Regions from separate parts of the Serratia sp. TSA_105.2 genome, predicted to be linked through region 4. Evidence: predicted binding sites of a transcription regulator. Region 4 holds the regulator's gene; each other region holds the start of a gene.

Region 1 (7,675 bases), 480 kb from region 4:
ACTCGATGAAATGGGACGAGACCCGCTTCGGCCTGGAATACGATCTCGACATTTATATGATTGTGGCGGTCGACTTCTTCAATATGGGTGCGATGGAGAACAAAGGGTTAAATATCTTTAACTCCAAATATGTGCTGGCGAAGGCGGAAACCGCCACCGACAAGGACTACCTGAATATCGAAGCGGTGATCGGCCACGAATACTTCCATAACTGGACCGGTAACCGCGTGACCTGCCGCGACTGGTTCCAGCTCAGCCTGAAAGAGGGGCTGACGGTGTTCCGCGATCAGGAGTTCAGTTCCGATCTGGGATCGCGTTCGGTCAACCGCATCGATAACGTGCGCGTGATGCGCGGTGCGCAGTTCGCCGAAGACGCCAGCCCGATGGCGCACGCCATCCGCCCGGACAAAGTGATCGAGATGAACAACTTCTACACCCTGACGGTGTATGAAAAGGGTTCCGAAGTGATCCGCATGATGCACACCTTGCTGGGGGAAGCGAACTTCCAGAAAGGGATGCAGCTCTATTTTGAGCGCCACGACGGCAGCGCCGCCACCTGCGACGATTTCGTGCAGGCGATGGAGGATGCGTCCAACGTCGATCTGTCGCGCTTCCGCCGTTGGTATAGTCAGTCCGGCACGCCGCTGTTGACGGTGCGCGATGAATACGACGCGGAAACCCAGCAGTATCGCCTGCATGTCAGCCAGAAAACCGCACCGACCGCCGATCAGCCGGAGAAGTTGCCGCTGCATATCCCGCTGGATATCGAACTGTACGACAGCGAAGGCAACGTCATTCCACTGCAAAAGGGCGGCCTGCCGGTCAACAACGTGCTGAACGTCACCGAAGCGGAGCAGACTTTCGTGTTCGACGGCGTGGCGCACAAGCCGGTGCCGTCGCTGCTGCGCGAATTCTCCGCGCCGGTGAAGCTGGACTATCCGTACAGCGATCAGCAGCTGACCTTCCTGATGCAGCACGCACGCAATGAATTTGCGCGTTGGGATGCGGCGCAGAGCCTGCTGGCGACCTATATCAAGCTGAACGTGGCGCGGCACCAGCAGAAGCAGCCGCTGTCGCTGCCGCTGCACGTGGCCGACGCGTTCCGCGCGGTGCTGCTGGACGAAAAACTGGATCCGGCGCTGGCGGCGCAGATCCTGACGCTGCCGTCGGAGAACGAAATCGCTGAGCTGTTTGCCACAATCGATCCGGAAGCGATCGCTGCGGTGCACGAAGCGATCGTACGCTGCCTGGCGCGGGAGTTGGCCGATGAGTGGCTGGCGGTGTATCACGCCAACAAGACCGACGGCTACCGCGTAGAGCACGCCGAGATCGCCAAGCGCGCCTTGCGCAATGTGTGCCTGGGCTATCTGGCGTTCGGCGAAGATGTGGCCCTGGCGGATCAGCTGGTGAGCGATCAGTATCGCCAGGCGGACAACATGACCGACTCGCTGGCGGCGATGTCTGTCGCGGTCGCGGCCCAGCTGCCATGTCGCGATGCGCTGCTGGCGGCGTTCGACGAACGCTGGCATCAGGATGGCCTGGTGATGGACAAATGGTTCGTGCTGCAGGGCAGCAGCCCGGCGGCAGACGTGCTGAGCAAAGTACGCGCGCTGTTGCAACACCGTTCGTTCAGCCTGAGCAACCCGAACCGCACCCGTTCGTTGATCGGCGGCTTCGCTTCCGGCAACCCGGCGGCGTTCCATGCGGCGGACGGCAGCGGCTATCAGTTCCTGGCGGAGATCCTCAGCGATCTCAACCAGCGCAACCCGCAGATCGCCGCGCGCCTGATTGAACCGCTGATTCGCCTGAAGCGTTACGACGCGGGCCGCCAGGCGCTGATGCGCAAGGCGCTGGAACAGCTGAAAGGATTGGAAAACCTGTCCGGCGATCTGTACGAGAAGATCAGCAAGGCGCTCGACGCCTGATCTTTTCGCGCTGAATAGATCAAGGGACGGCTTTTGTCGTCCCTTTTTTCATCCGTTCAGTTCGCCGCCTGGCGCGGGCTGGCCCCGGTCACCGGCGGCGATAACACCCGTTCCAGCACTTCGGCCTCCAATTCTGCCAGCCGGGCTGAGCCCTTGCGGCGCGGCCGCGGCAGATCGAGGGTAAGATCCAGCCCGATGCGCCCCTCTTCGATCAGGATCACCCGATCCGCCAGCGTGATGGCTTCGCTGACGTCGTGCGTGACCAGCAGTACGGTAAAACCGTGCTGTTGCCACAGCGTTTCTATCAGCCCCTGCATCTCAATGCGCGTCAGGGCATCCAGCGCCCCGAGCGGTTCGTCCAGCAGCAGCAGGCGAGGGCGGTGGATCAGCGCGCGCGCCAGGGCGACCCGCTGCTTTTGCCCGCCGGACAGCGCCGCCGGCCAGTCGCGGGCGCGATCCGCCAAGCCGACCGCGTCCAGCGCCTGCAGCGCCGCATCGCGCCACTGGCCGCGCAGCCCCAGGCCCACATTGTCGATCACCGTTTTCCACGGCAGCAGGCGCGCATCCTGAAACATCAGCCGGGTATCCTCTTTAGCGGCGGCAAGCGGCGCGTTGCCGCTGAGCAGCACGCCGCTGCTGGCTTGTTCCAGGCCGGCCAACAGGCGCAGCAGGGTGCTTTTGCCGCAGCCGCTGCGGCCGACCACCGCCACGAACTGCCCGGCGGAGATGTGCAGCTGAATATTGTCCAGTACCGTGCGGTTGCCGTAACCTTTGCCGATGGACTCCAGCGTCACCGGCGTGCCTTGCGCAAGACGAGCGGGAAGGGTCATAGCGCTTCTCCCTGTTTCAGTTGATAGGCCGGATGCCAGCGCAACCAGACGCGCTCCAGCAGCTGCGCGCCCACGTCCGCCAGCTTGCCGAGCAGGGCGTACAGCACGATCGCCACCACGACCACATCGGTTTGCAGAAATTCACGCGCGTTCATCGCCAGATAGCCGATGCCCGAATTGGCCGAGATGGTTTCGGCGACGATCAGCGTCAGCCACATGAAGCCGAGAGCGAAACGCACGCCGACCATAATCGACGGCAGCGCGCCCGGCAGCACCACCTGTGTAAACAGGCGGAAACCGCTCAGGCCGTAGCTGCGGGCCATCTCCAACAGGCCGCGATCGATGTTTTTGATGCCGTGATAGGTATTGAGATAAATCGGGAACAGCGTACCGAGCGCCACCAGAAAGATCTTGGCGGATTCATCGATGCCGAACCATAGGATCACCAACGGGATCAGCGCCAGGTGCGGCACGTTGCGGATCATTTGCACCGAACTGTCCAGCAGGCGTTCGCCCCAGCGCGACAGCCCGGTAATAAAGCCGAGGATCAGTCCGATGCTGCCGCCGATGCCAAAGCCGATCAACGCGCGCTGGCTGCTGATGCTCAGGTGCTGCCACAGTTCGCCGCTTTGGCTCAGACTCCAGAAGGCGGCCAGCACCGCGCTCGGCGCCGGCAAAATGCGGTTGGACAGCCAGCCGGTTTCGACGGCGATCTGCCAAAGGATCACCAGCGCCAGCGGTAGCGCCCAGGGGGCCAGCCGATACAGGATGCGTTGCGCGTTCTTTGCCATCGGGGTGCTCCTCAGCTCTGCGACACTTTTTGCGGAACATAGATGTTGGCCACCACTTCGCCCTGCGGGCGCACCGGCTGAAGGCGCGCGGGCGCTTCTTCCTGCGCCAGATCGAGGTGCGGGAACAGCAGTTCGCCGACGCGGTAGGCCTCTTCCAGATGCGGATAGCCGGAGAGAATAAAGGTATCGATGCCCAGATCGGCATATTCCTGCATGCGCGCCGCGACCGTCGGGCCGTCGCCCACCAGCGCGGTGCCGGCGCCGCCGCGCACCAGGCCGATGCCGGCCCACAGGTTCGGGCTGATCTCCAGGTTATCCTTCTTGCCGCCGTGCAGCGCCGCCATGCGCCGTTGGCCGACGGAGTCGAAGCGCGCAAAGGCCTGCTGCGCGTTGGCGATGGTTTCCTCATCGAGGTGCGCGATCAGCCGGTCGGCGGCGCGCCAGGCCTCTTCGGTGGTTTCCCGCACGATGACATGCAGGCGGATACCGAAGCGTACCTGGCGCCCTTTCGCCGCCGCTTTGGCGCGCACCTCTTCGATTTTCTCTTTAACCTGCGCCGGCGGCTCTCCCCAGGTGAGATACATTTCTACCTGTTCGGCGGCCAGATCCTGCGCGGCGGCGGAGGATCCGCCGAAATAGAGCGGCGGGCGCGGCTGCTGCACGGGTGGAAACAGCAGTTTGGCGCCTTTCACCTGAATATGCTTGCCGTCGAAATCGACGGTTTCGCCTTCCAGCACCCGGCGCCAGATGTGGGTGAACTCGGTTGAGGCTTCGTAGCGCTCTTCATGGCTAAGATGCAGCCCCTCGGCCGCCAGCTCTTCCGGATCGCCGCCGGTGACCAGATTGAACAGCGCGCGCCCGTTGGACAGGCGATCCAACGTCGCCGCCTGGCGCGCCGCCAGCGTAGGGGAGATGATGCCCGGCCGCAGCGCGACCAAAAACTTCAGCCGCTGGGTGACCGGGATCAGCGAGGCGGCCACCAGCCAGGAGTCTTCGCACGAGCGGCCGGTGGGGATCAGTACCCCACCGAATCCCAGCCGATCCGCCGCCTGGGCGATCTGCTGCAAATAACCGTGATCGACGCTGCGCGCGCCCTGTGCGCTGCCAAGATAGTGGCCGTCGCCGTGGGTGGGTAAAAACCAGAAAACGTTCAGGCTCATCGTTAATCTTCTCCCATGAGTTATTGTGCGCTTGGGCGCCAGATGCGTTGCGAGATGTCAACCTTCACCGGCACCAGCCGGTTGGCGTAAAACAGGTCGGCGGTTTGCTGCTGCGCGGCGATCGTCCGCGCATCGAGCGGTGTGATGGCGGTCGGCGGGCGGTGATCCAGATAGCTGGCGATCACCGGTTCCGGCAGCCCCATGGCGTTAGCCAGCAGGGTCACGCTTTGCGCCCGGTCGCTGCGGGTGAGCGCATCGGCCTGGGTCAGCACCGTCAAAACCTGGCTGATAAAGGCGCCGTTGGCTTCAACATAGGGGCGTGCCGCCAGATAGAAGGAACCGGTCTGGTTCAGATCGGTGCCGTCGCCGAGCACCCGTACGCCGCCCTGCAGCAGTGCGGCGGAATAATAAGGATCCCAGATGGCCCAGGCGTCGACGTTGCCCTGTTGGAAGGCGGCTCGCGCATCGGCGGGCGTCAGATAGGCGGGCTGGATATCGGTGAACTGCAGGCCGGCCTTTTGCAGCGATCGCAGCAGCAGGTTGTGCGAGCTGGATCCTTTCTGGAAGGCGACCTTATGGCCTTTCAGATCGGCGACGGTTTTGATCGGGCTGTTTTCCGGCACCAGGATCACTTCTGCCTTGGGTTTGGGCGGCTCAACGCCGACATACAGCAGGTCCGCGCCGGCAGCCTGCGCGAAGATCGGCGGAATATCGCCGGTGCTGCCCAGATCGATGCTGCCGACGTTCAGGGCCTCCAGCATCTGCGGGCCGGCGGGAAACTCGATCCAGCTGATGCGGGTGGCGGGGAAACGTTCCTCCAGCAGCCGGTGGCTCTTCGCCAGCACCAGGCTGACCGATCCTTTTTGGTAGCCGATGCGGAACTGCGCCGGATCCTGCGCAGCGGCGGCATTGGCCCAGACCAGCGACAGCAGGCCGGTGAGGGTAGCGGCGCTCAGCCAGCGCCGTAAAGCGATGCGTTTTTTCATTCAGGCTCTCCTTTTCCAGGCCTTTCAGGCAGTCTGTCGCGCTGCCAGCGGCGAGGCGACGCGCAGCGCGGGCGGTCTGCGGCGGCCAAGCGCCAGATAGAAACTGGCGAGCGCTTCTTCCAACCGGGCGGCGACGGCGTCGGTGAGCGTGGCGCCTTCGCCGGTCAATTGGATCTGGCTGTCGTCGGCGAATACGCCGTGCAGCACTTCCTGCGCTTTCAGCGCCGCCAGCACCGGTTTCAGCGCATAGTCCACCGCCAACATGTGGCCGACAGAACCGCCGGTTGCCAGTGGCAGCACCACCTTATGATCCAGCGCGCGTTCCGGCAGCAGATCCAGTAAGGTCTTCAGCGCGCCGGAGAACGACGCTTTATAAACCGGCGTGGAAATCAGCAGGCCGTCGGCCTGCGCCAACTGCTCGGCAAACGCCTTGATCGCCGGGCTGTTGAAGTTGGCGTACAGCAGGTCTTCGGCATCGAAGTCGTGCAGGGTATAAGCCGTCACTTCCACCCCTTGCTGCCGCAGCCAGTTCTGACTCAGCGCGAGCAGCGCCGCGGAACGTGATGGGATGCGTGGGCTGCCGGCCAGTGATATAACGCGCATTGCCACTCCTTATAACTAAAAGTTAGGTTTAATTAGAAAATCAATGAGAAGTGTTTTAAACCTACCAGCAACCGGGCGCGTTTTTTAAATCTCATTTTTTGATTTGGATATGCGTAAAAGCGGATTGGCGCCGATTTGGTGGTGAAGTAGGGAAAACGATTGCGTAAAAACGGCTTTTTTTGCCTTTAATCAATTCCAATTAGGCGGGGGATACCGGATAATACGCCCCCGGTTTGCAACCGGGAAATCAGGAGAGTCCATGTACTACCCCCTCATCAGGAAAGCGTTGTTCCAGCTCGATCCGGAACGCGCGCACGAAGTGACCTTTCGTCAGCTCAGCCGTATTGCCGGCACCCCATTAGCGTTTCTTGTCCGCCAGTCCGTGCCGACCAAACCGGTCAGCTGCATGGGGCTGTCGTTTAAAAATCCGCTGGGATTGGCCGCCGGTCTGGATAAAAACGGCGAGTGCATCGATGCGTTCGGCGCGATGGGCTTCGGCCATGTGGAAGTCGGCACCGTGACGCCGCGCCCGCAGCCGGGCAACGACAAGCCGCGCTTGTTCCGCGTGGTTGAGGCGGAAGGCCTGATCAACCGCATGGGGTTCAATAACCATGGCGTGGACAATCTGGTTGAAAACGTTAAGAAATCCCATTTCGGCGGCATTCTTGGGATCAATATCGGCAAGAATAAAGACACCCCGGTCGAACAGGGTAAAGACGATTATTTGATCTGCATGGATAAAGTTTATCCGTATGCCGGTTATATCGCGATTAACATTTCTTCACCGAATACGCCGGGGTTACGATCCTTACAGTATGGCGAAGCGCTGGACGATCTTTTGGCTGCGATTAAAAATAAGCAGCAGGAATTGCATGCGCGCCATCACAAATATGTGCCGGTAGCGGTAAAGATCGCGCCGGATCTTTCAGAAGAAGAATTGATCCAAATTGCCGATAGCCTGGTGCGGCATAATATCGATGGCGTGATCGCCACCAATACCACATTGGATCGAAAATTGATCCAGGGGCTGAATTACTGCGAACAAGCGGGCGGGTTAAGTGGGCGTCCGTTGCAATCACGCAGCACGGAAGTGATCCGTCGTCTCTCCACCGAACTGCAAGGGCGCCTGCCGATTATCGGCGTAGGCGGCATCGATTCGCTGACGGCGGCGCGCGAAAAAATGGAAGCCGGCGCGAGCCTGCTGCAAATTTATTCCGGCTTTATCTATCATGGCCCGCGTTTGATTAAAGATATCGTTACCCATATCTAATATTTTTCCTCTCATTTTATTCCGGGGGTTTATTTCTGCCCCCGGCTCGTCTATATTTTGTTCGTTAGCATAAATATCGTTCGCGGAATTATCCGATGTTTAAGCTATTT
Region 2 (7,675 bases), on a different contig from region 4:
CCCGCTGCGCAGCGGCGGCCAGCCGGCGGCGGAAGAGACGCTGTGGGAGGCGGACGATCGTCGGCCATTGGTGATCGTGTCTCAGGGCACGTTGGCCAATGTCGATTTGCATCAGCTGATCGTGCCGACGCTGCAAGCGCTGGCGCATTTGCCGGTGCGGGTGCTGGCCACCACCGGCGGGCGGGGGACGGAAGGGCTGATGGACGCACTGCCAGGCAATGCCAGAGTGCGGAAGTTTATCTCCTTCGAACGCTGGCTGCCGGAGGCGGCGCTGCTGATCACCAACGGCGGTTACGGCTCGATCAACTATGCGCTGGACAGCGGTGTGCCGCTGATCGTCGCCGGCACCGGCGAGGACAAGCTGGAGGCGGCCGCGCGCGTGGTGGCCGCCGGCTGCGGCATCAGCCTGCACACCAGCACGCCGACCGCCGAACAGATCCTGGCGGCGGCGACGCGCATTCTGCAACAGCCGATCTATCGGCAACGCGCGGCGCTGGTACGTGAGGACTATGCCCGCCACGACGCGCTGACGGCGATCGCCAACGAAGTGGCCGCCATTACCGCCTGACCTCGCCGTTCTTCCTTCCTCAGGCGCCGTTTTCGGCGCCTTTTTTCTGCATTTTTTTGCGATGGAAACTGCATGATTATGTACAATCGTCGCAGGCCGCCAAATCGGTTGAATGTTAATCTCACGACAGCGCCGCTGATGAGAACGGAGGAATATCATAATTTTCTAATTATGAAATGAATCCTCTGGCGACGCTGAAGCGGGGCGGTTACCCTGAATCGATAGCCTAATGGGATAGGCGTCAAATCAAGAAGAGAGCAAGCATGAGTGATTCACAAATCCGCATTGCGATTGCGGGCGCCGGCGGCCGGATGGGCCGTCAGTTGATCCAGGCGGTGCAGCAGGCGGAAGGCGTGGTGTTGGGGGCGGCGCTGTCGCGTCCGGGCTCCAGCCTGGTCGGCGTCGACGCCGGTGAACTGGCGGGCATCGGCGCGCTGGGTATCAAAGTGAGCGACAGCCTGGAGAAAGTGGCGAGCGAGTTCGATATTTTGATCGACTTTACCCGCCCGGAAAGCACCCGGGGCTACCTGGATTTTTGCGTGGCGCACCACAAGGCGATGGTGATTGGCACTACCGGCTTCGATGACGCCGGCAAACAGGCGATCCGCGATGCGGCGCAGCATATCGGCATCGTGTTCGCCGCCAACTTCAGCGTCGGCGTCAACCTGGTACTGAAATTGCTGGAGAAGGCCGCGCAGGTGATGGGCGACTATACCGATATCGAAATCGTTGAGGCGCACCACCGCCACAAAGTGGATGCGCCGTCGGGCACGGCGTTGGCCATGGGCGAAGCGATCGCCGGCGCGCTGGGGCGCGACCTGAAAAGCTGCGCGGTCTATGCGCGCGAAGGCCATACCGGCGAACGCGATCCGAAAAGCATCGGCTTTGCCACCATTCGCGCCGGCGATATCGTCGGCGAGCACACCGCGATGTTCGCCGACATCGGTGAACGGGTGGAAATCACCCATAAGGCCTCCAGCCGGATGACTTTTGCCAGCGGCGCGGTGCGCGCGGCCGCCTGGTTGCATAACCGGGATAAAGGTCTGTTTGATATGCGTGATGTGTTGAATTTGGACCAATTATAATTTATTTGCATACCATCGTGATGTGGTTGTATTGGTCATAATGCTATGATAATCGGACAATAATTTTATTGTCCTTTTTTTTAACATGAAAAATAAAGCGTTGGCTATGCTTTGCTGCTTTGATTGCTGTTTGTTGTCGTTTATCTTGCTAATCATCCCATTTTTATCCGCAGAATCTCATTTCAGCGTCTTTTTGAGCCCATTCCAGCACCGTTTCCCGTCATTCTTCCCCGCAACCGTTTTCCAGCCCTGGTTTTCTGTGTTTTTATCGCCGCTCAAGCCGCATGAGCGCCGAGAACTGCAAAAATAAAACAAAAAACGGCAGTTTGGGTAGACAAGCCAGGCACTCATCATTAAAATGCGCCCAATTTGCCAAAAATTGGCCTCGCGGACGGTTTTTGCATTGATTTAGATCGCGACATCTGAATTAATATGCAAATATTGTGATTGATTATTCCTCGGAGGATGTTTTGATAAAGTCAGCGCTATTGGTTCTGGAAGACGGAACCCAATTCCACGGTCGGGCCATCGGGGCAGAGGGAACGGCAGTGGGGGAAGTGGTCTTCAATACGTCGATGACCGGTTATCAAGAAATCCTCACTGATCCTTCCTATTCCCGCCAGATCGTTACTCTTACTTATCCTCATATCGGCAATGTCGGCACCAATGCTTCCGACGAAGAATCCTCCGCAGTACACGCCCAAGGCCTCGTCATTCGTGACCTCCCGCTGATCGCCAGCAACTACCGCAACGAAGAAAGCCTGTCCGACTACCTCAAGCGTCACAACATCGTGGCAATCGCCGATATCGATACCCGTAAATTAACCCGCCTGCTGCGCGAGAAGGGCGCCCAGAACGGCTGCATCATCGCCGCCGACTCGCCGGACGCCGCGCTGGCCCTGGCCAAGGCGCAAGGTTTCCCGGGGTTGAAGGGCATGGATCTGGCGAAAGAGGTCACCACCCAAGAGGCCTACAGCTGGCAGCAAGGCAGCTGGACGCTTGAAGGCGACCTGCCTGAAGCCAAGACCGCCGCGGAACTGCCGTTCCACGTGGTGGCTTACGACTACGGCGCCAAGCGCAACATCCTGCGCATGCTGGTGGATCGCGGCTGCCGCCTGACCGTGGTGCCGGCGCAGACCCCGGCCGACGAGGTGCTGAAAATGAATCCGGACGGCATCTTCCTATCCAACGGCCCGGGCGACCCGGAGCCTTGCGACTACGCCATCGCCGCCATCAAACAGTTCCTGGAAACCGACATTCCGGTGTTCGGCATCTGCCTGGGCCACCAGCTGCTGGCGCTGGCCAGCGGGGCGAAAACCATGAAGATGAAACTCGGCCACCACGGCGGCAACCACCCGGTGAAGGATCTGGACAACAACACCGTGATGATCACCGCGCAGAACCACGGCTTCGCCGTCGATGAAAACAACCTGCCGGCGAACCTGCGCGTCACGCACAAATCGCTGTTCGACCACACGGTGCAGGGCATTCACCGCACCGACAAAGCAGCGTTCAGCTTCCAGGGTCACCCGGAAGCCAGCCCAGGCCCGCACGATGCCGCGCCGCTGTTCGATCACTTCATCGAACTGATTGAGACTTACCGTTCTAACGCCAAATAATCAGGAGCAGTAAAAAATGCCAAAACGTACAGACATAAAAAGCATCCTGATCCTCGGCGCTGGCCCGATCGTTATCGGCCAGGCGTGTGAGTTCGACTACTCGGGTGCCCAGGCGTGTAAAGCGCTGCGCGAAGAGGGTTACCGCGTCATTCTGGTCAACTCCAACCCGGCGACCATCATGACCGACCCGGAAATGGCTGATGCGACCTATATCGAGCCGATCCACTGGGAAGTGGTGCGCAAGATCATCGAAAAAGAGCGTCCGGATGCGGTGCTGCCGACCATGGGCGGCCAGACGGCGCTGAACTGCGCGCTGGAGCTGGAACGTCAGGGCGTACTGGCCGAGTTCGGCGTTACCATGATCGGCGCGACCGCCGATGCGATCGACAAGGCCGAAGACCGTCGCCGTTTCGACGTGGCGATGAAGAAAATCGGTCTGGACACCGCGCGTTCCGGCATCGCGCATACCATGGAAGAAGCGCTGGCGGTAGCCGCTGACGTCGGCTTCCCGTGCATCATCCGCCCTTCCTTTACCATGGGCGGCACCGGCGGCGGCATCGCCTACAACCGCGAAGAGTTCGAAGAGATCTGCGAACGTGGCCTCGACCTGTCACCGACCAAAGAACTGCTGATCGACGAATCGCTGATCGGTTGGAAAGAGTACGAGATGGAGGTGGTGCGCGATAAGAACGACAACTGCATCATCGTCTGCTCCATCGAAAACTTCGACGCCATGGGCATCCACACCGGCGACTCGATCACCGTCGCACCGGCGCAGACCCTGACCGACAAGGAATACCAAATCATGCGCAACGCCTCGATGGCGGTGCTGCGTGAGATCGGCGTCGAAACCGGCGGCTCCAACGTGCAGTTCTCGGTCAACCCGAAAACCGGCCGCCTGATCGTTATCGAAATGAACCCGCGCGTGTCGCGCTCTTCGGCGCTGGCGTCGAAAGCCACCGGTTTCCCTATCGCCAAGATCGCCGCCAAGCTGGCGGTGGGTTACACCCTCGATGAGCTGATGAACGACATCACCGGCGGCCGCACCCCGGCATCGTTCGAACCGTCCATCGACTACGTCGTGACCAAGATCCCGCGCTTCAACTTCGAGAAGTTCGCCGGTGCCAACGACCGCCTGACCACCCAGATGAAGTCGGTCGGCGAAGTGATGGCCATCGGCCGCACCCAGCAGGAGTCGCTGCAAAAAGCGCTGCGCGGTCTGGAAGTGGGCGCCACCGGCTTCGATCCGAAAGTGAGCCTGGACGATCCGGAAGCGCTGACCAAGATCCGCCGCGAGCTGAAAGACGCCGGCTCTGACCGCATCTGGTATATCGCCGACGCCTTCCGCGCCGGGCTGTCGGTTGACGGCGTCTTTAACCTGACCAACGTCGACCGCTGGTTCCTGGTGCAGATTGAAGAACTGGTGCGCCTGGAAGAGCAGGTGGCCGAAGCGGGCATCAACGGCCTGGACAAAGCGTTCCTGCGCACCCTGAAGCGCAAGGGCTTCGCCGATGCGCGTCTGGCCAAGCTGGCCGGCGTCGCCGAGAGCGAAATTCGCAAGCTGCGCCACAGCCACGGCCTGCATCCGGTGTACAAGCGTGTGGATACCTGCGCGGCGGAATTCGCCACCGACACCGCCTACATGTACTCCACCTATGAAGAAGAGTGCGAGTCCAACCCGACCAACGACCGGCCGAAAGTGATGGTGTTGGGCGGCGGGCCGAACCGTATCGGCCAGGGCATCGAGTTCGACTACTGCTGCGTGCACGCCTCGCTGGCGCTGCGCGAAGACGGCTACGAGACCATCATGGTCAACTGCAACCCGGAAACCGTTTCCACCGACTACGACACCTCCGACCGTTTGTACTTCGAGCCGGTAACGCTGGAAGACGTGCTGGAGATCGTGCGCATCGAGAAGCCGAAGGGCGTGATCGTGCAGTACGGCGGCCAGACCCCGCTGAAGCTGGCGCGCGAGCTGGAAGCCGCGGGCGTGCCGATCATCGGCACCAGCCCGGACGCCATCGACCGCGCCGAAGACCGCGAGCGCTTCCAGCAGGCGGTTAACCGTCTGGGCCTGAAGCAGCCGGCCAACGCCACCGTCACTGCCATCGAGCAGGCGGTGGAGAAGGCGGCGGGCATCGGCTATCCGCTGGTGGTGCGCCCTTCCTACGTGCTGGGCGGCCGAGCGATGGAAATCGTGTATGACGAAATCGATCTGCGCCGTTACTTCCAGACTGCGGTCAGCGTGTCCAACGATGCGCCGGTATTGCTGGACCGCTTCCTGGACGACGCGGTGGAAGTGGACGTCGACGCCATCTGCGACGGCGAGCGCGTGCTGATTGGCGGCATCATGGAGCACATCGAGCAAGCGGGCGTGCACTCCGGCGACTCCGCGTGTTCGCTGCCGGCATACACCCTGAGCCAGGAAATTCAGGACGTGATGCGTCGCCAGGTGGAAAAACTGGCGTTCGAGCTGCAGGTGCGCGGCCTGATGAACGTGCAGTTCGCGGTGAAAGACAACGAAGTCTACCTGATTGAAGTGAACCCGCGCGCCGCGCGCACCGTGCCGTTCGTGTCCAAAGCGACCGGCGTGCCGCTGGCTAAAGTGGCCGCGCGCGTAATGGCGGGCAAAACGCTGGTCGAGCAGGGCGTGACCGAAGAAATTATCCCGCCGTACTACTCGGTGAAAGAAGTGGTGCTGCCGTTCAACAAATTCCCGGGCGTCGACCCGATTCTGGGGCCGGAAATGCGCTCTACCGGGGAAGTGATGGGCGTGGGCCGCACCTTCGCGGAGGCTTTCTCCAAAGCGATGCTGGGCAGCAACTCGGGCATGAAGAAACAGGGCCGCGCGTTGCTGTCGGTGCGTGAAGGCGACAAGGCTCGCGTGGTCGATTTGGCCGCCAGCCTGCTGAAGCAAGGCTTCGAGCTGGACGCCACCCACGGCACCGCGGTGGTGCTGGGCGAAGCGGGCATCAACCCGCGCCTGGTCAACAAGGTGCACGAAGGGCGTCCGCACATCCAGGACCGTATCAAGAATGGCGAGTACACCTACATCGTCAACACCACGGCCGGTCGTCAGGCGATTGAGGACTCCAAGCTGATTCGCCGCAGCGCCCTGCAGTACAAGGTGCACTACGACACCACGTTGAACGGCGGCTTCGCCACCGCGATGGCGCTGAAAGCGGATCCGACCGAGCAGGTCACGTCGGTGCAGGAAATGCACGCGCGCATCGGCAAGTAACCGTGCGATAACGCTAGGCCAGGGGCGCTGCAGATGCAGCGCCCTTTTTTATTCAGCGAATTTGTCGGCAGGCGTTAAAAATTTCCGCTATCAATCAGTGGGCAAACTGTCACCCTGTGTGATTGGTATATGCTTGGTGTATTGGCAAGGAACGAAGGAACGACGATAACAATGATTCTGATAATTTATGCTCACCCGTATCCCCGGCATTCGCATGCCAATCAGCGCCTGCTGCAGGCGGTGAGGGATCTTCCCGAGGTAGAGGTGCGCTCGCTGTATGAGCTGTACCCCGATTTTAATATCGACATCAACGTCGAGCAGCGGGCGCTGGAGCGCGCCGACCTGGTGGTGCTGCAGCATCCGATGCAGTGGTACAGCTTCCCGCCGCTGTTGAAGCTGTGGATCGACAAAGTGCTGGAGCACGGCTGGGCCTACGGCCACGACGGCAACGCGCTGGTGGGTAAAGACTGTCTGTGGGCGGTGACCAGCGGCGGCGACGAGCACCACTTCGAGCTGGGCGACTTTCCCAACTTCGCCGCGCTGGCGCAGCCGCTGCAGGCCACGGCGATTTACTGCGGCATGAACTGGCAGCCTTATTTCGCCCTGCACAACACCTTTACCTGCAACGAACCGGCGCTGCTCGCCGCCGGCGAAGCCTATCGTCAACGGTTGGTCGACTACCTGATGGAACATGCCAAAGCGGAAACTCGGGAGGCCAGCCATGGATAACCACCACATGATGATCGAGGGGCTGATCTACCTCGGTTCCGCGGCGCTGTTCGTGCCGATCGCGGTGCGACTGGGGCTGGGGTCGGTGCTCGGCTACCTGATCGCCGGCTGCATTATCGGCCCCTGGGGGCTGAAGCTGGTGTCGGACGCCGAGTCGATTCTGACCTTCGCCGAGATCGGCGTGGTGCTGATGCTGTTTATCATCGGCCTGGAGTTGGATCCCAAGCGGCTGTGGACGCTGCGCGCCTCGGTGTTCGGCGGCGGCAGCATTCAGATGGTGGGCTGCGGCCTGGCGCTGAGCGCCTTCTGTTATTTCCTTGGCCTTAACTGGAAGGTGGCGCTGCTGATAGGTCTGACGCTGGCGCTCTCATCCACCGCCATCGCCATGCAGGCGATGAGTGAACGCAATCTGACGCCGTCGCCGATCGGCCGC
Region 3 (7,675 bases), on a different contig from region 4:
CTGATGACTTACCGCCTGATGGCGGAGTGGGCCACCGACAAGGTGTGCGAGAAGCTTGGCGTAAACCGCCCGTGCACCACCGCGCAGGACGCGTTGCCCGGCTCCCGCCAGTCGGCGGAGGAAACGGTGCGCAGCGTGGTTTCACTGCCCGCCAGTATTCGCGGCTCAGCAATTTATCGCCACGGCGATCGCGCCAGCCAGGTGCCGGCGGCCGATCGGCTCGACACCAGCCTGGTGTGCGAATGCGAGGCGGTGACCGCCGGGGAAGTGCGCTATGCGGTCAACTCGCTGACCGTCAATAACCTGGTGGATCTGCGCCGCCGCACCCGCGTCGGCATGGGCACCTGCCAGGGGGAACTCTGCGCCTGCCGCGCCGCCGGGCTGCTGACGCGCTTTAACGTCAGCACGCCGCAGCAGTCCATCGCGCAGCTGTCGCAGTTCCTCAACGAACGGTGGAAAGGCGTACGGCCGATCGCCTGGGGCGATGCGCTGCGCGAGAGCGAATTTACCAGCTGGGTTTACCAGGGGTTATGCGGGCTTGAGGCCCAGGCCGACAAGGAGCAGGAGGCGGATGATGCGATTTGACGTAGTGATGATTGGCGGCGGCCTGGCGGGTCTGAGCTGCGCTATTGCCGTAGCCGAACAGGGCAAGCGCTGCGCGGTGGTCAGTTCTGGCCAGAGCGCGCTCTACTTCTCCTCCGGCTCGCTCGATCTGCTGGCGAGATTGCCGGACGGCACGCCGGTCGAGATGCCGCTGGCGGCGTTGCCGCAGTTGGCGCAGCAGGCGCCGCAGCATCCGTATGCCCTGATCGGGCCCGGCCGGGTGGCGGCGCTGTCCGCCGCCGCGCAGCGGCTGCTGGCGCGCTGCGGGCTGAACCTGCAGGGCGAGGGCGCCAATAACCATCTGCGCATTACGCCGCTCGGCACGCGCCGCGCCACCTGGCTCAGCCCGCAGGCGATCCCGACGCTGCCGCTGACCGGCCAACTGCCGTGGCGGCGCATCGCGGTGATCGGCATCGAAGGGTTTCTCGACTTCCAGCCGCAGATGGCCGCCGACTCCCTGAGCCGCGAGCTCGGCGTAGAGACGGAGGTGGCGTATCTGCACATGCCGGCGCTGGACAGATTGCGCAATAACCCCAGTGAGTTCCGCGCGGTGAACATTGCCCGGGTACTGGATTTGATGGAAAGCCTGCCGCCGATGGCCGAGGAGCTGCGGCGGTTGGCGGGCGAGGCCGACGCGCTCTTCCTGCCGGCCTGTTTGGGATTGGAGGACGACGCGTCGCTGGCGGTGCTGCAGGATGCGGTCGGCAAACCGATCCGGCTGCTGCCGACGCTGCCGCCTTCGGTGCCCGGCATGCGCTTGCATCAGGCGCTGCGGCGGCGTTTCCAACAGCTGGGCGGCGTTTTCATGCCTGGCGACAGCGTGCTGCGCGCCGAGTGTGAAGCCGGCCGCGTCACCGGCCTGTATACCCGCAACCACGGCGATATCCCGCTGCGGGCGCAGCAGGTGGTGCTGGCCAGCGGCAGCTTCTTCAGCAACGGGCTGGTGGCGGATTTTGACGGGGTGCGCGAGCCGATCTTCGGGCTGGACGTACACAGCCGCGCCGATCGCGCCGACTGGAGCCAGCGCGAGCTGTTCGCGCCGCAACCTTATCTGCAGTTTGGCGTGCGTACCGACGGCAGACTGCGGGCGATGAAACAGGGAATGCCGTTCGACAATCTGTATGCCATCGGCGCGGTCGCCGGCGGCTACGATCCGCTGCAGCAGGGCTGCGGCGCCGGCGTGTCATTGATCGGTGCGCTGCACGTCGCGCAGCAGATCGCCGCGGAGGAAAACGCATGAGCCTGCATCAGGACCACAGCTTTGAAAGCTGCATCAAATGCACCGTCTGCACCACCTACTGCCCGGTCGCCAAAGTGAACCCGCTCTATCCGGGGCCAAAACAGGCGGGGCCGGACGGCGAGCGGCTGCGGCTGAAAGATCCGGCGCTGTACGACGAAGCGCTGAAATACTGCACCAACTGCAAGCGTTGTGAAGTGGCCTGCCCGTCCGACGTCAAAATCGGCGACATCATTCAGCGCGCCCGCGCCGACTTCGCCCAGAGCAAGCCGACGCTGCGCGACGCCATCCTCAGCCACACCGACATCATGGGATCGCTGTCGACGCCGTTCGCGCCGATCGTTAACGCCGCTACCGGGCTGAAACCGATGCGCAAGCTGTTGGACAAGGCGCTGAAGATCGATCACCGTCGCGAACTGCCGAAATACTCGTTCGGCACCTTCCGCCGCTGGTACCGGCAACAGGCGAAAACTCAGCAGCGTTATGCCGAGCAGGTGGCGTTTTTCCACGGCTGCTTCGTCAACTATAACCATCCGCAGCTGGGCAAGGATTTGATCCGGGTGTTCAACGCGCTGGATATCGGCGTGCAGTTGCTGAAACGCGAGAAATGCTGTGGCGTGCCGCTGATCGCCAACGGGTTTATCGAGCAGGCCAAAAAGCAGGCCAGGGTCAACGCCGAGTCGCTGCATGAAGCGGTGCTGGAGCACGGCATTCCGGTGGTGGCGACCTCATCGAGCTGTACCTTCACCCTGCGCGACGAATACCCGCATCTGCTGGACGTGGACACCACCCCGGTGCGCGATCGGGTGGAGCTGGCGACGCGCTATCTCTATCGCCTGATCAATCAGGGGCGCAGCCTGCCGCTGAAGCACACGCCGCTGCGGGTGGCTTATCACACGCCGTGCCATATGGAGAAGATGGGCTGGACCGCCTACACGCTGGAGCTGCTGCGGCAGATACCGGGGCTGGAGCTGGTGGTGCTGGATTCGCAGTGCTGCGGCATCGCCGGCACCTACGGGTTCAAATCGGAGAACTACGCCACTTCGCAAGGCATCGGCGCGCCGCTGTTCCGGCAGATAGAAGAGAGCGGGGTGGATCTGGTGGTGACCGACTGCGAGACCTGCAAATGGCAGATAGAAATGTCCACCAGCAAGCGCTGCGAACATCCGATCACCCTGCTGGCGCAGGCGTTGGCATAAAAACTCAAGGGCCGGCAAGCCGGCCCTCTGTGGGATTACTGCTTCAGCTTCAGGGTGGAGATGATGCCTTCGGCTTCGGTCTGCGCCTGCTGCTGATTGTCCGCCGGCAGCGTTACCTGAATGGTCAGCATGTTGTTGTTCAGCGAACCGATCAGGACGGAGGAATAGGCTTTTTCACCGCCGCTGGTGATGATGCTGTCCAACTGACGCAGCGGCACGCCGTTGACGTCGAGCGCTTTGTTGGTGATCACCTGCAGGTTGGCGTCACGCGCGCGCTGGGTATTCTCCAGGCGATTGGCCAGGGTCTCCAGGCTGTCGGCGGTCTTGTCGCCCAGGATGACGATCACCGCGCGCTGGCCGGTGCTGTCTGCGTAAACATGCATGTTGTTGGCCTGGTTGCCCAGCTTGCCGCTCTGATCCGCCATGCCAACCGGCAGGGTGAACGCCAGTTTACCGTCCAGCAGGCTGACCTGCTGCTCAGCCGGCGCGCTGGCCGCCGCGCCGTCTGGCGCTGCCTTGGTGTCTTTGGTGTTGCCGTCGCAGGCCGCGAGGCCAAGCGCCAGCAGGCTGATACCCATCAATTTCGCTACTTTACGCATCGGGCTTCCTTATTCCTTTCCGGTAGGGATTCACTGCCGTATCGCAACCTATTCCAGGTTGAAATGCAAGGCAGATGTTGTCACAAGTTTTTTTCCAGTAATAGCCGATAATCAGCCACTTCGCCTTTCTTTTCCAGCTGAACAATCTGATAGTGGTGGGCGAGCAGCATCGTCAGCATGGCACGGAACCGGTTACGGGTTTTGACCGTCAGCTGGCGATAGCCCTGCGCCCGCGCCCAGCGTTCCTGTTCGGCCAACAAAGCCTGCGCCACGCCGTGGTGACGAAACGCCGGCAGCACCCCGCCCAGCCAGCTGTAAAACACCGTTTCCTGCCGTTGATAACCGAGCTTGAAACCGGCCGGTTGGCCGTCGATTTCGGCGATCAACAGGCTGGCGGGGGTGGCGCCGATGCGCCGCTGCAGATCGGCCAGGCTATGCAGGCCGCCGAATTCGGGGATGCGTTGGTAAAGGCGGTGGATTTCTTCGAGCGTGGCGGTGCGGACGATTGGGGTCATGAGCGGCCTCCAAAGGATAGGGCCGCCCAGAATAACACGACTCAGCTCGGCTGCAGGCTGCCGCTGCGCGCTGCGATGCGTTTGAGCAGCATGTTCAGCAACACGCCGTACATCGGCAGGAAGAACAGCAGGCAGATCATCACCTTGAAGCTGTAATCCACCAACGCGATCTCCACCCAGTTGTTGGCCATAAAGGGATCGCTGCTCTTGTAGAAGGCGATGAAGAAGAACGCCAGCGTATCGCTGATGTTGCCGAGGAACATCGCCGCCGCCGGCGCCACCCACCAGGCGCTGCGCTGGCGCAGGCGGTTGAAGACGTGAACGTCGAGGATCTGGCCGAGCACGTAGGCCATAAAGCTGGCCACGGCGATGCGCGCCACGAACAGGTTAAAACTGCCCAGCGCTGCGAAGCCCTGCCACTCTCCCTGATAGGTGACGGTGGAGATCACGTAAGAGATGAACAGCGCCGGCACCATCACCGCCAGGATAATCCGTCGCGCCAGCGGCGCGCCGAAGATGCGCACGGTCAGATCGGTTGCGAGGAAGATAAACGGGAAGGTAAAGGCGCCCCAGGTGGTATGGAAGCCGAAAACGGTGATCGGCAGCTGCACCAGGTAGTTGCTGGAGGTAATGATGGCGATATGAAACAGCGAAAGCCAGACCAACGCCGTGAAGCGCTGCTGTGCGGTAAACGAATACATGTTGTAGCCTTTTTAGCAGTGGGGTGAGGGAACCCAGTGTGTCTTGTCAAAACAGCAAAAAACGCTGCGCGGCGGCATGATACGCGTTTGCGCAACCAATGCAATGGTTAAATTTAACGCAAACGTTAACGCATCTTGCGCAGAAAAACTACCGGCGTAAACTAGGCGCTAATGAGATGCGGCGAGCGTTCGCCGCTCGTTTTTGAACGAGAAAAATTGCATGACTGACTTATTTGCCCAGGCAGACCAGACGCTCGACGCGCTGGGCCTGCGTTGCCCGGAACCGGTAATGATGGTGCGCAAAACCGTGCGCCATATGGACAACGGCGAAACGCTGCTGATTATTGCCGACGATCCGGCCACTACCCGCGATATTCCGGGGTTTTGCCGCTTTATGGAGCACACGCTGGTGGCGCAGGAGACCGAGCAGGCGCCATACCGTTATTTGCTGCGTAAAGGCGTATAACGGCGACAAGGTCGCGTTGATGAAGGAAAAGTCTCTTTCCCCGAAATGACAACGGGCGCAGTATGCCGCGCCCGTATTGGTTTCCGAACTTAGCTGCGCTTTTTCAACAGCCGCAGCGCGTTGGCGGTGACCAGCGCGGTGGCGCCGGAGTCTGCCAGCACCGCCAGCCACAAACCGGTCAGCCCCAGCAGGCTGGTGATCAGGAATACCCCCTTCAGCCCCAATGCGATGGTGATGTTCTGCCGTATATTGGCGTGGGTGGCGCGCGAGATGCGGATCATCTCCGCGACGCCCACCAGCCGGTTGTGGGTCAGGGCGGCGTCGGCGGTTTCCAATGCCACGTCGGTGCCACTGCCCATGGCGATGCCGATGCTGGAGGCCTTCATCGCCGGGGCGTCGTTGATCCCGTCGCCGATCATCGCCGTCGGGCGCAGTTCGCTCAGTTCGGTGACCGCGCTGACCTTATCTTCCGGCAGCAGACCGGCGCGATAGTCGAGGCCCAGCTCGCCGGCGATCGCCGCGGCGGCGCGCGGGTTGTCGCCGGTCAGCATCACGCCGCGAATACCCAGCGCGTTCAGTTCCGCTATCGCCTGTTTGGCGTCGCCGCGCAGGGTATCGCGCAGCGCCAGCAAGCCGATGGGCGCGCCGTCTTCCAGCACCACCACCGCCGTTTTGCCGGCGTTTTCCAGCTTGTCTACCTGGCTCTGCCATTGGGCGCCGAGCAGGCCCGGTGCCAGCTTGCCCGGCGCGCTGATCAGCACGGTCTTGCCGTCCACGATCCCTTCCACGCCGACGCCGGCCAGCGCGCGGCGTGCCTGCGCCAGCGGCAGCTCCGTCCCGCTTTCGGCGGCGCGGTTGATGATCGCCTGCGCCAGCGGATGATGTGAACCGGCTTCCACCGCAGCGGCAAGCTGCAGCAGCTGCTGTTCGGTGAGCGCGCCGATTGGCAGCACGTCGGTCACCGTCGGCTTGCCTTCGGTCAGGGTGCCGGTTTTATCGAAGGCGATAGTTTGGATCTGGCCCAGTTGCTCCAGCGCCGCACCGCCTTTAATCAGCGCGCCGCGCCGCGTGGCGGCCGCCAGCCCGGATGTAATGGCCGCCGGGGTCGAGATCACCAATGCGCATGGGCAGCCGATCAGCAGCAGCGTCAGGCCGCGATAGATCCAGGTCTCCCACGGCTGCGAGAACAGCAGCGGCGGCACCAAGATCACCGCGACGGCCAGCAGCATAATGGCCGGGGTGTAATAACGGCTGAACCGATCGAGGAAGCGTTCGATCGGCGCGCGGCGCTCTTCGGCCTCTTCAATCAGCTGCAAAATGCGGTCGATGGCGTTTTTGCCGGGCTCGGAGATCACCTTCATCTGCGCCGCCTGATCGACGGACAGGCTGCCGGCGGCCACTTTCTCACCCTGTTGGCGCTCGACCGGCACCGATTCGCCGGTCAGGGCGCTTTCGTCGAAGCTGGCGAACGGATTGAGCAGCTCGGCGTCGGCCGGCAGGCGCCCGCCGGGCGCGATTTCAATCACGTCGCCCGGACGCAGGCTGGCGACCGGCACGCGTTTGCGCTCCGCACCTTGCAGCAGCAGCGCATCTTCCGGCACCAGCTCCATCAGCGCCGTCACCCCGCGCCGTGCGCGGTTGGCGGCGTAGGATTCCAGCAGTTCACCGACCATAAACAGCAGCAGCACCATCGCCGCCTCGGCGGTGGCGCCGATGAACAGCGCGCCGATGGCCGCCACGCTCATCAGCGTTTCGATGGCGAACGGCGTGCCGGAACGAATCAGACGCAGCGCCTTGGCGGCGACCGGCGCCAATCCGACCAGCGTGGTGGCGATAAAGGCGATGCGGCCCAGCTCCGGGTTAACCCGATCCAGCACCCAGCTGACGATCATCAGGGTGGTTAACAGCAGCAGCGGTGCGAATTCGCCGAAGCGTGAGGTTTTCGGCGCGGCGGCTTTGGCGTTCTGAGTGCCGAGCAGGGTAAAGCCGGCCTGGGCGACCGCGTCCTGGATCCGTAGGCTGATGTCGGACTGTGCGTCGACCACCAGTTTCTCGGTGGCGAACAACACGCGCGCGCTGTCGACGCCGGGGAGTGCGGTGACGGCATTTTCGATTTTCTTGGCGCAGCTGGGGCAGTCCATGCCGGTGACTTTCCAGCTGAAACGTTGGCTACCGGAAGGGGGAGCGGCGGCCAGCCTGTCGCTTTCCTCGTCCGGATCGTCGGGCGCGGCGGTGCAGCAGCCGCTATCGCCATGATCGTGATGGTGGTGGGCATGTTCGGCCTGTGCGGCGGCGTTTTTCGGCTCGCTGCTGCAGCCATGCTGAGTTTTGCTGTGGCTGTGGTTGCAGCCGCAT
Region 4 (7,675 bases):
CTCGGGCCATAGCCCATATCACCGAGGATGAACGGCGAGCCGGTCAGCCAGGCGAAGAAGCCTGCCGAGCAGGCGGCGTACATGGCGACGTTGCCGCTGAACACCGGGGATTTCAACAGTCGCCAGAAGCTGACGCCGTTTTTTGGCGCCTCGGCGGTGGGCTGCGTTTTGGCACGCTCTTTGAGCATCAGCGTCGGCAGCAGCAACAGTACGGTGATGGCCAGCAGCACGGCGAAGATTGCACGCCAGCTGGCGTGGTTCAACAGCCAGGCGCCCAGCAGCGGCGCCAGCGCCGGAGACAGCGCGACCAGCGGCATGATGGTGGCGAATACGCGATTGGCCTGGCCTTCGCGATAGCGGTCGACCACCAGCGCTTGCCAGATGGCGGCGGCGGAACAGACGCCGACGGCCTGAATAAAGCGCAGGATCCAGAGCTGCACGGCGTTCTCTACCCACAGCATGCCCAGGCAGCCGAGGCCGAACAGCGTCAGGCCGATCAATAATACCGGTTTGCGGCCCAGACGGTCGGAGAGCGGCCCCCACAGCAGCTGCGCGAAGGCGAAGCCGGCCAGGAAGATGCTCAGGCTGGCGCTCACCGCGCCGGCGGAAATTTGCAGTTCCTCCCGCATGGCGCCGAAGGCGGGGAGGTACATATCGGTCGCCAGATAACCCAGCATGCTCAGGCCGGCGAGGTAGAACATAAAGCCAAAGGAATTTCGCATGGTATTTCTCGTTAATATTTTAGTGTCGCAGGTTTTTAGCGCCGGCCAGTGTATCCGGCTGGATCTCTGCTTGTGAAACGGTAATATTTGCAAAGTGCTGTTAAAAAAATTGAAGGCAAAGCGATGTGGTCTGAATATTCTCTTGAAGTGGTCGACGCAGTGGCGCGTACCGGCAGTTTCAGCGCGGCGGCGCAGGAGCTGCACCGGGTGCCGTCGGCGGTGAGCTATACCGTACGGCAGCTGGAGCAATGGCTGGCGGTGCCGCTGTTTGAGCGGCGCCACCGCGACGTGGAGTTGACGCCGGCCGGCGCGCTGTTTATCAAGGATGCGCGAGTTGTTATCAAAAAAATGCTCGACACCCGCCGCCACTGTCAGCAGGTGGCCAACGGATGGCGCGGCCAGCTGAATATCGCGGTCGACATCATCGTCAAACCGCAGCGCAGCCGTCAGCTGGTGTTGGATTTCTACCGTCATTTCCCCGACGTCGAATTGATGCTGCAACCCGAGGTGTTCAACGGCGTGTGGGATGCCTTGGTGGACGGCAGGGCGGATATGGCGATCGGCGCCACCCGTGCGGTGCCGGTCGGCGGCGGTTTCGCCTTCCGCGACATGGGTTATATGAACTGGCTGTGCGTGGTCAGCCCGCAACATCCGCTGGCGCAGTTGACGGGGCCGCTGAATGACGATCAGCTGCGGCCGTACCCTTCGCTTTGCCTGGAGGACACCTCGCGCAATCTGCCCAAGCGCGTCACCTGGACGCTGGATAACCAGCGGCGGCTGGTGGTGCCGGACTGGACTTCGGCGCTCGACTGTTTGTGCGCCGGGCTGTGCGTCGGCATGATGCCGGCGCATCGGGCGCTGCCGCGGGTGCAGCGCGGTGAGTTGAAGGCGTTGCAGCTGCAGCAGCCGTTTCCTGCCAGCCCTTGCTGCCTGACCTGGCAGCAGGATAAACCGTCACCGGCGATGAGCTGGCTGCTGGCGTATCTGGGCGATGGGGAAACGCTGAATCAGGAGTGGCTGAGCGAGGTGGAACCGGAAGCCGCGCAGGCTTCCGGCGCGGGGGATTAGCGGCGGTAGTCGATGAACGGGCCGTCGGCGACCGAGCGGCGTTCGATCAGCTTCGGATGCACTTCGATCACCTGCGACTCTTCGCGTTTGCTGATAATGCGATCCAGCAGCATGGTGAAGGCCATTTCGCCCAGACGCTCTTTCGGCTGGTGAATGGTAGTCAGCGCCGGGGTGAAGTAGCGGGCGTTGCGCACGTTGTCATAGCCGATCACAGAAATATCCTGTGGCACCCGCAGCCCCAGCTCGTCGGCCGCGCAGATGGCGCCCATCGCCATGATGTCGCCGCCGCAGAATACCGCGGTCGGCCGCTGTTTTTGCGACAGGATTTGGTGCATCGCCTTGTAGCCGGACTCCGGCTCAAAGTCACCCTGGACGATCCACTCTTCGCGGATGTCGATATGCGCTTCCTGCAGCGCCTTCATAAAGCCCTGATGACGGCCGCCGCCGGTGTTGCGCGACAGCTGGCCCGGAATGGCGCCGATATCGCGGTGGCCGCGCTCGATCAGGTAACGGCCGGCCAGATAGCCGCCTTCGAACGCGTTATCGATGATGGTATCGGTGAAGTCGCCGCGCGCAGCGCCCCAGTCCATCACCACCATCGGGATATTACGGTAGTCTTCCAGCATGCCCAGCAGCTGATCGGGGTACTCGGAGCACATGACCAGCAGGCCGTCGACGCGTTTTTGCGCCAGCATCGCCAGATAGGCGCGCTGCTTATCCAGATTATTGTGTGAGTTGCACAGGATCAGGGTGTAGCCCTTGCTGTAGCAGCTGTTTTCCACCGCCTCGATCACTTCGGCAAAGTAGGGCGCTTCGCTCGAGGTGGCCAGCAGGCCGATCGACTTGGTGTGATTGACTTTCAGGCTGCGCGCCACGGCGCTCGGCGAGTAGTGCAGTTCTTTGATGGCGGCCCACACGGCCGCTTTGGTCTCTTCGGCGACGAAACGAGTCTTATTGATGACGTGGGAAACGGTGGTGGTGGAAACGCCCGCGCGTTTGGCCACATCTTTAATCGTTGCCATGTAAGGAATGACTCCTGAACTCACATGTTTACAGCATGTAAGTGTGATGTTAATCGTTTGCCTACGTAGATCCTTCTCCAGAGAAGCGAAAACTGAGTTTTTAGTGTGTTGAAGTCTTCAGCGCTTAATCAGGAGGGGCATGGATGCCGGTACGCAGTTGTGAACTGCGAATTTTGTCGCATATTGAACAAAAGTGGAAGAGGTAATCGAGATTATAAACCGGGAAATGATAACAAGATTTTGTCGGCGAACTGTGGGAAAATGATTTGACGTACTAATTGTGCGCCTTTTATCCTTAGGAAAGCCCATTTTAAAGGAGTTGTCATGGATACCGAATTGAAGATGTCGCTGTTCACCACCGTCTGCGCGTTAGCGGTCATTATCGCTTTCAGCTTCGTTGCCGCGTTGAACTGATTTACCCCCGGTTATAAAAAAGGCGCAGCCTGGCTGCGCCTCATCACCTCAGAACCTGCGCTTACGCCAGGTTTTCCGCGGCGAAGGTCCAGTTGACCAACGCCCAGAAGTTTTCCAGGTATTTTGGACGCGCATTGCGGTAATCGATGTAATACGCGTGTTCCCACACGTCAACGGTCAGCAGCGGTTTGTCTTCACCGGTCAGCGGGGTGGCCGCGTTGGAGGTGTTGACGATCGCCAGCGCGCCGTCTGGTTTTTTCACCAGCCAGGTCCAGCCGGCGCCGAAGTTTTTCACTGCGGCATCGGTGAACTGCTCTTTGAACGCAGCGAAGGAGCCGAAGGATTTGACGATCGCCGCCGCCAGTTCGCCCTGCGGTTCACCGCCGCCCTGTGGCGACAGGCAGTGCCAGTAGAAGGTGTGGTTCCACACCTGCGCGGCATTGTTGAAGACGCCGCCGTTAGAGGTCTTGATGATCTCTTCGAGCGATTTGCCCTCGAACTCGCTGCCTTTCACCAGGTTGTTCAGGTTAACCACGTAGGTATTGTGGTGTTTGCCGTAGTGGTATTCCAGGGTCTCAGCGGAGATGTGCGGCTCGAGCGCGTTTTTCTCATACGGTAATGCAGGTAATTCAAACGACATTGCTTCCTCCTTTACAGCGCCATTCGCTTTCCGCCGGGGCGAGAGTCATATGGGCCGTTTTTTATTGTGGTCTTTCAATCTTAACAATTTTCATCATAAAAAACAGGAAGAAAAGCGAGAAATGCGCGTGGGGTGGTGCGATGGGCGAGAGCTTGAGCAGGCGGTTGCGACCGGGACCGCAACCGCGCAGAGCAGGGAATTAACGGATAGTTTTCGGCGTTACTACGCGGCGTGCGCCGATGTAGTGGTTCTGCCAATAGTCGTTGTCGAGCTGGCTGATGCGGATCTCTTCGCCGGTGCGCGGCGACTGGATGAATTTGCCGTTGCCGAGGTAGACGCCAACATGGTCCGCCACGCCGCGGTTGTTGATGCGGAAGAACACCAGATCGCCGCTTTCCAGCTCGCTTTTCTTGATCGGCGCCGCGTCGCGCAGGTGATACATTTCGTTGGCGGTGCGCGGCATTTTGATTTTCACCACGTCTTTATAGGCGTAATAGATAAGGCCGCTGCAGTCGAAGCCGGTGCGCGGCGAACTGCCGCCCCAGCGGTAAGGTTTGCCCATCTGCCCCATCAGCTTGGCCATCGCGGTCTGCTTGGCATGCTGGTAGCGTTTTTTGTGCGCCGGGCTGAGTTTTAACGGTTTTTCGTCACGCGCCAGTTTGGCGGTGGCCATACCGGCTTCGCGGTGGCGACCATAGCCTTTTTTATAGCCCTTTTTCGGCGGGGTGACTTTAATCTTGGCGGTTTTCTGCGCTTTGGCCTTGGGTTTGGCGCTGGCGATCTTTTTCGCGCTTTTCTCGCTTTTCGTCTTGGCGGCCCTGGTTTTTTTCGCAGGGGCCGTCACTTTGGCTTTTTTAGCGGCTTTGTCCGCTTTCTTTTTTCTGCGGTCATCGGGCCGCGCTTCATTAGCATGGCTTTTACGCTGCTCGGCGGCAACACGCGCCTGTGGCGCAGCGTGCGCCAAATTGAAGAAGAGCTGCGTAAACAGCAGCGCAAAGAGCGTAAGAATTAAACGCATGTCGACGTCACCAACCTTGGCCCCGAAGCGGATATCGAAAGAGTTACAGTATTCCCGAATTTCGCCATATAAAACAGCGAAGAACTCATAAATAATAATCCATATTGTGAGAAAACGTTAATGACATTTTTTTTGGTTCAAAATCAGTCCGTTGGTGTATAAAAAAGCACCGCCGGGTGGCTGTGGATATAATTAATCCCCGCCGTCATCGCCAAGCAATATATTAGTGAAATGGTCGGATTAAAAATGTTATTCTCAACGTATGTTTTGACCGGAATGACGTGGCCGGTGAAACGCGATCGGTAGCGGGCGAATATCCTTGCAAAAGATGGCGTTTTCTTGCGACTGTTCCAGCCGCTACAATAGCCCGCGTGATGCATGTTGTAGCCATGAAATGTGGCTTGAGGAAGCAATAAATGACGACGACACTTGAAAAAATTCAGCATCAGATCGCTGAAAACCCGATTCTGCTGTACATGAAAGGTTCGCCAAAGCTGCCGAGCTGCGGCTTCTCCGCACAGGCTGTGCAAGCGCTGTCCGCCTGCGGCGAACGTTTCGCCTACGTGGACATTCTGCAAAACCCGGACATTCGCGCCGAGCTGCCAAAATACGCCAACTGGCCGACGTTCCCGCAGCTGTGGGTAGACGGTGAGCTGGTCGGCGGTTGCGATATCATCATCGAGATGTATCAGCGCGGCGAACTGCAGCAGCTGATCAAAGAAACGGCAGAAAAGTATAAAGCGCAGGAAGACCAGCAGTCTTAATCGGCAGGCTTGCGGTTATCGCGTAACGGGCGGCGCCAGTGCAAACTGGGCCGCCTTTTTTGTTGGGCTTACTCGGCGAGATCGCCGACCGGCAGCGGCCAGCCGCCGAGACGTTTCCAGCGGTTAACCAGCTCGCAAAACAGCAGGGCAGTTTGCTCGGTGTCGTACAGCGCAGAGTGCGCCTGGCTGCTGTCGAACGGCATACCGGCGGCGATACAGGCTTTCGCCAACACCGTTTGGCCCAGTACCAGGCCGCTGAGCGCAGCGGTGTCGAAGGTGGCGAACGGATGGAACGGGTTGCGCTTCAGGCCGGCGCGTTCTGCTGCGGCCATCAGGAAGCTGTGATCGAAGTTGGCGTTGTGCGCCACGATAATGGCCCGGTTGCAACCGCGATCCTTGAGCCCTTTGCGCACCGCTTTGAAAATGGCGTGCAGCGCGTCATATTCGCTGACCGCGCCGCGCAGCGGATTGTGCGGATCGATGCCGTTAAACGCCAGCGCTTCCGGCTGCAGGTTGGCGCCCTCGAAAGGCTCCACGTGGAAGTGCAGGGTCTCGTCCCGCTGCAGCCAGCCATCTTCATCCATTTTCAGCGTGACGGCGGCGATCTCCAGCAACGCATCGGTATTGGCGTTGAAGCCGGCGGTTTCAACATCTATTACTACGGGATAAAACCCACGAAAACGACCACTCAGGGCGTTAAGATCACTTTTTTCGGCCATCAGTTTCTTATCTTCATCGAATGCAGCGCGCATTATGGCAAATTTTGCGCCCGGTTGCAGGCGCTATCGCGCGGAGAATCAGCAGGGCGCAGCGCGCCCTGAAGGGGAGGCTTAGTGGCCGAGGCCCTGACCGGCGTGTTTGTTTTCGATCAGCTCGATTTTGTAGCCGTCCGGATCTTCGACGAAGGCGATGACCGTGGTGCCGCCTTTCACCGGGCCGGCTTCGCGGGTGACCTTGCCGCCTGCGCGGCGGATGCTGTCGCAGGTGGCGGCAACGTCGTCCACGCCCAGCGCCAGGTGGCCGAAGGCGGTGCCCATGTCGTAGCTGTCGGTGCCCCAGTTATAGGTCAGTTCGATAACCGCGCCTTCGCTCTCTTCCGTATAGCCGACGAAAGCCAGCGAATATTTGTACTCTGGGTTTTCGCTGGTGCGCAGCAGGCGCATGCCTAATACCTTGGTGTAGAAGTCGATGGCGCGTTGCAGGTCACCGACGCGGATCATGGTATGGAGTAAGCGCATAATTCCTCTGAATTGACAGTGCCGTGGCAGACGGCGGGTGGATTGAAGCACAAGCGAGTATAGCCTTGTCCCGCAAGGGAATTCAACGTAACGAATGAGTGACAATGTCACTTATGGGGCTCGCGACGGTGATGTCTAAATATTGATCGAGCGTACCGATCGATACAGAGTAATTGATCTGCACAATCAATTATCTATTTCGACGGCAAGCGTGTAAAAATTGAACGGCAGTAGAGCACAACACCAGGGAACACCGGCCCGCCCCGTGCGGGCTTTTTTGCGTGCGGCGCATAAAAAAACGGCCATGCGGTTGTGTGGCCGTTGGGGTCAGGACAGGTTACTTCGCCAGAAACGGATAGTCGGTATAGCCTTCGGCGCCGCCGCCGTAGAAGCTTTCCGGCTTAGGCTCGTTCAGCGGCGCATGCTGGCGGAAGCGCTCGACCAGATCCGGGTTGGCGATGTAGCTGCGGCCGAAGGCCACCGCGTCGATGAAGCCTTTTTCGATCAACGCTTCGGCTTTTTCGGCGGTGTAGGCGCCGGCGCCGACGATCACCCCTTTAAAGTGGGCGCGCACCGAGTCGCGGAAGGCGTCGGAATACGGTTTGCCGCCGGCCCAGTCCGGTTCGGAGATGTGCAGGTAGGCGATGTTGCGCTTATTCAGCTCTTCCACCAGATACAGCGCCGCGTCTTCCTGATCTTCACCGTTGTCCAGCCCATTGAACGGCCCCAGCGGTGAGATACGAATACCGATGTGCTCGGAACCCCATTCGGCGACCGCCGCGTCGACCA

The links. Region 4 encodes PurR, which represses purine synthesis genes. Its sites were predicted from a motif close to CANGCAAACGTTTGCNTG; they were not measured.
Positions count from the first base shown of each region.
Region 1: the regulator PurR is predicted to act here: its motif matches at 6,444-6,461, upstream of pyrD (quinone-dependent dihydroorotate dehydrogenase).
Region 2: the regulator PurR is predicted to act here: its motif matches at 1,883-1,900, upstream of carA (glutamine-hydrolyzing carbamoyl-phosphate synthase small subunit).
Region 3: the regulator PurR is predicted to act here: its motif matches at 4,970-4,987, upstream of tusA (sulfurtransferase TusA).

Region 1 covers NZ_JBQZFT010000001.1:1,319,444-1,327,118, reverse strand. The annotation lists gene pepN (aminopeptidase N) at 1-1,925, shown strand, start outside; gene ssuB (aliphatic sulfonates ABC transporter ATP-binding protein) at 1,982-2,755, opposite strand; gene ssuC (aliphatic sulfonate ABC transporter permease SsuC) at 2,752-3,546, opposite strand; gene ssuD (FMNH2-dependent alkanesulfonate monooxygenase) at 3,558-4,706, opposite strand; gene ACUTSC_RS06280 (sulfonate ABC transporter substrate-binding protein) at 4,727-5,692, opposite strand; gene ssuE (NADPH-dependent FMN reductase) at 5,717-6,295, opposite strand; gene pyrD (quinone-dependent dihydroorotate dehydrogenase) at 6,555-7,565, shown strand.
Region 2 covers NZ_JBQZFT010000004.1:309,962-317,636, forward strand. The annotation lists gene ACUTSC_RS15680 (nucleotide disphospho-sugar-binding domain-containing protein) at 1-568, shown strand, start outside; gene dapB (4-hydroxy-tetrahydrodipicolinate reductase) at 832-1,653, shown strand; gene carA (glutamine-hydrolyzing carbamoyl-phosphate synthase small subunit) at 2,124-3,272, shown strand; gene carB (carbamoyl-phosphate synthase large subunit) at 3,289-6,513, shown strand; gene kefF (glutathione-regulated potassium-efflux system oxidoreductase KefF) at 6,685-7,242, shown strand; gene kefC (glutathione-regulated potassium-efflux system protein KefC) at 7,235-7,675, shown strand, end outside.
Region 3 covers NZ_JBQZFT010000006.1:5,457-13,131, reverse strand. The annotation lists gene glpA (anaerobic glycerol-3-phosphate dehydrogenase subunit A) at 1-585, shown strand, start outside; gene glpB (glycerol-3-phosphate dehydrogenase subunit GlpB) at 575-1,843, shown strand; gene glpC (anaerobic glycerol-3-phosphate dehydrogenase subunit GlpC) at 1,840-3,039, shown strand; gene ACUTSC_RS17675 (DcrB family lipoprotein) at 3,075-3,638, opposite strand; gene ACUTSC_RS17670 (GNAT family N-acetyltransferase) at 3,719-4,153, opposite strand; gene ACUTSC_RS17665 (7-cyano-7-deazaguanine/7-aminomethyl-7-deazaguanine transporter) at 4,195-4,854, opposite strand; gene tusA (sulfurtransferase TusA) at 5,075-5,320, shown strand; gene ACUTSC_RS17655 (zinc/cadmium/mercury/lead-transporting ATPase) at 5,410-7,675, opposite strand, start outside.
Region 4 covers NZ_JBQZFT010000001.1:844,101-851,775, reverse strand. The annotation lists gene punC (purine nucleoside transporter PunC) at 1-722, opposite strand, end outside; gene punR (DNA-binding transcriptional activator PunR) at 846-1,790, shown strand; gene purR (HTH-type transcriptional repressor PurR) at 1,787-2,812, opposite strand; gene cydH (cytochrome bd-I oxidase subunit CydH) at 3,137-3,226, shown strand; gene sodB (superoxide dismutase [Fe]) at 3,288-3,866, opposite strand; gene ACUTSC_RS03805 (NlpC/P60 family protein) at 4,066-4,884, opposite strand; gene ACUTSC_RS03800 (Grx4 family monothiol glutaredoxin) at 5,301-5,648, shown strand; gene rnt (ribonuclease T) at 5,717-6,400, opposite strand; gene gloA (lactoylglutathione lyase) at 6,479-6,886, opposite strand; gene ACUTSC_RS03785 (alkene reductase) at 7,224-7,675, opposite strand, start outside.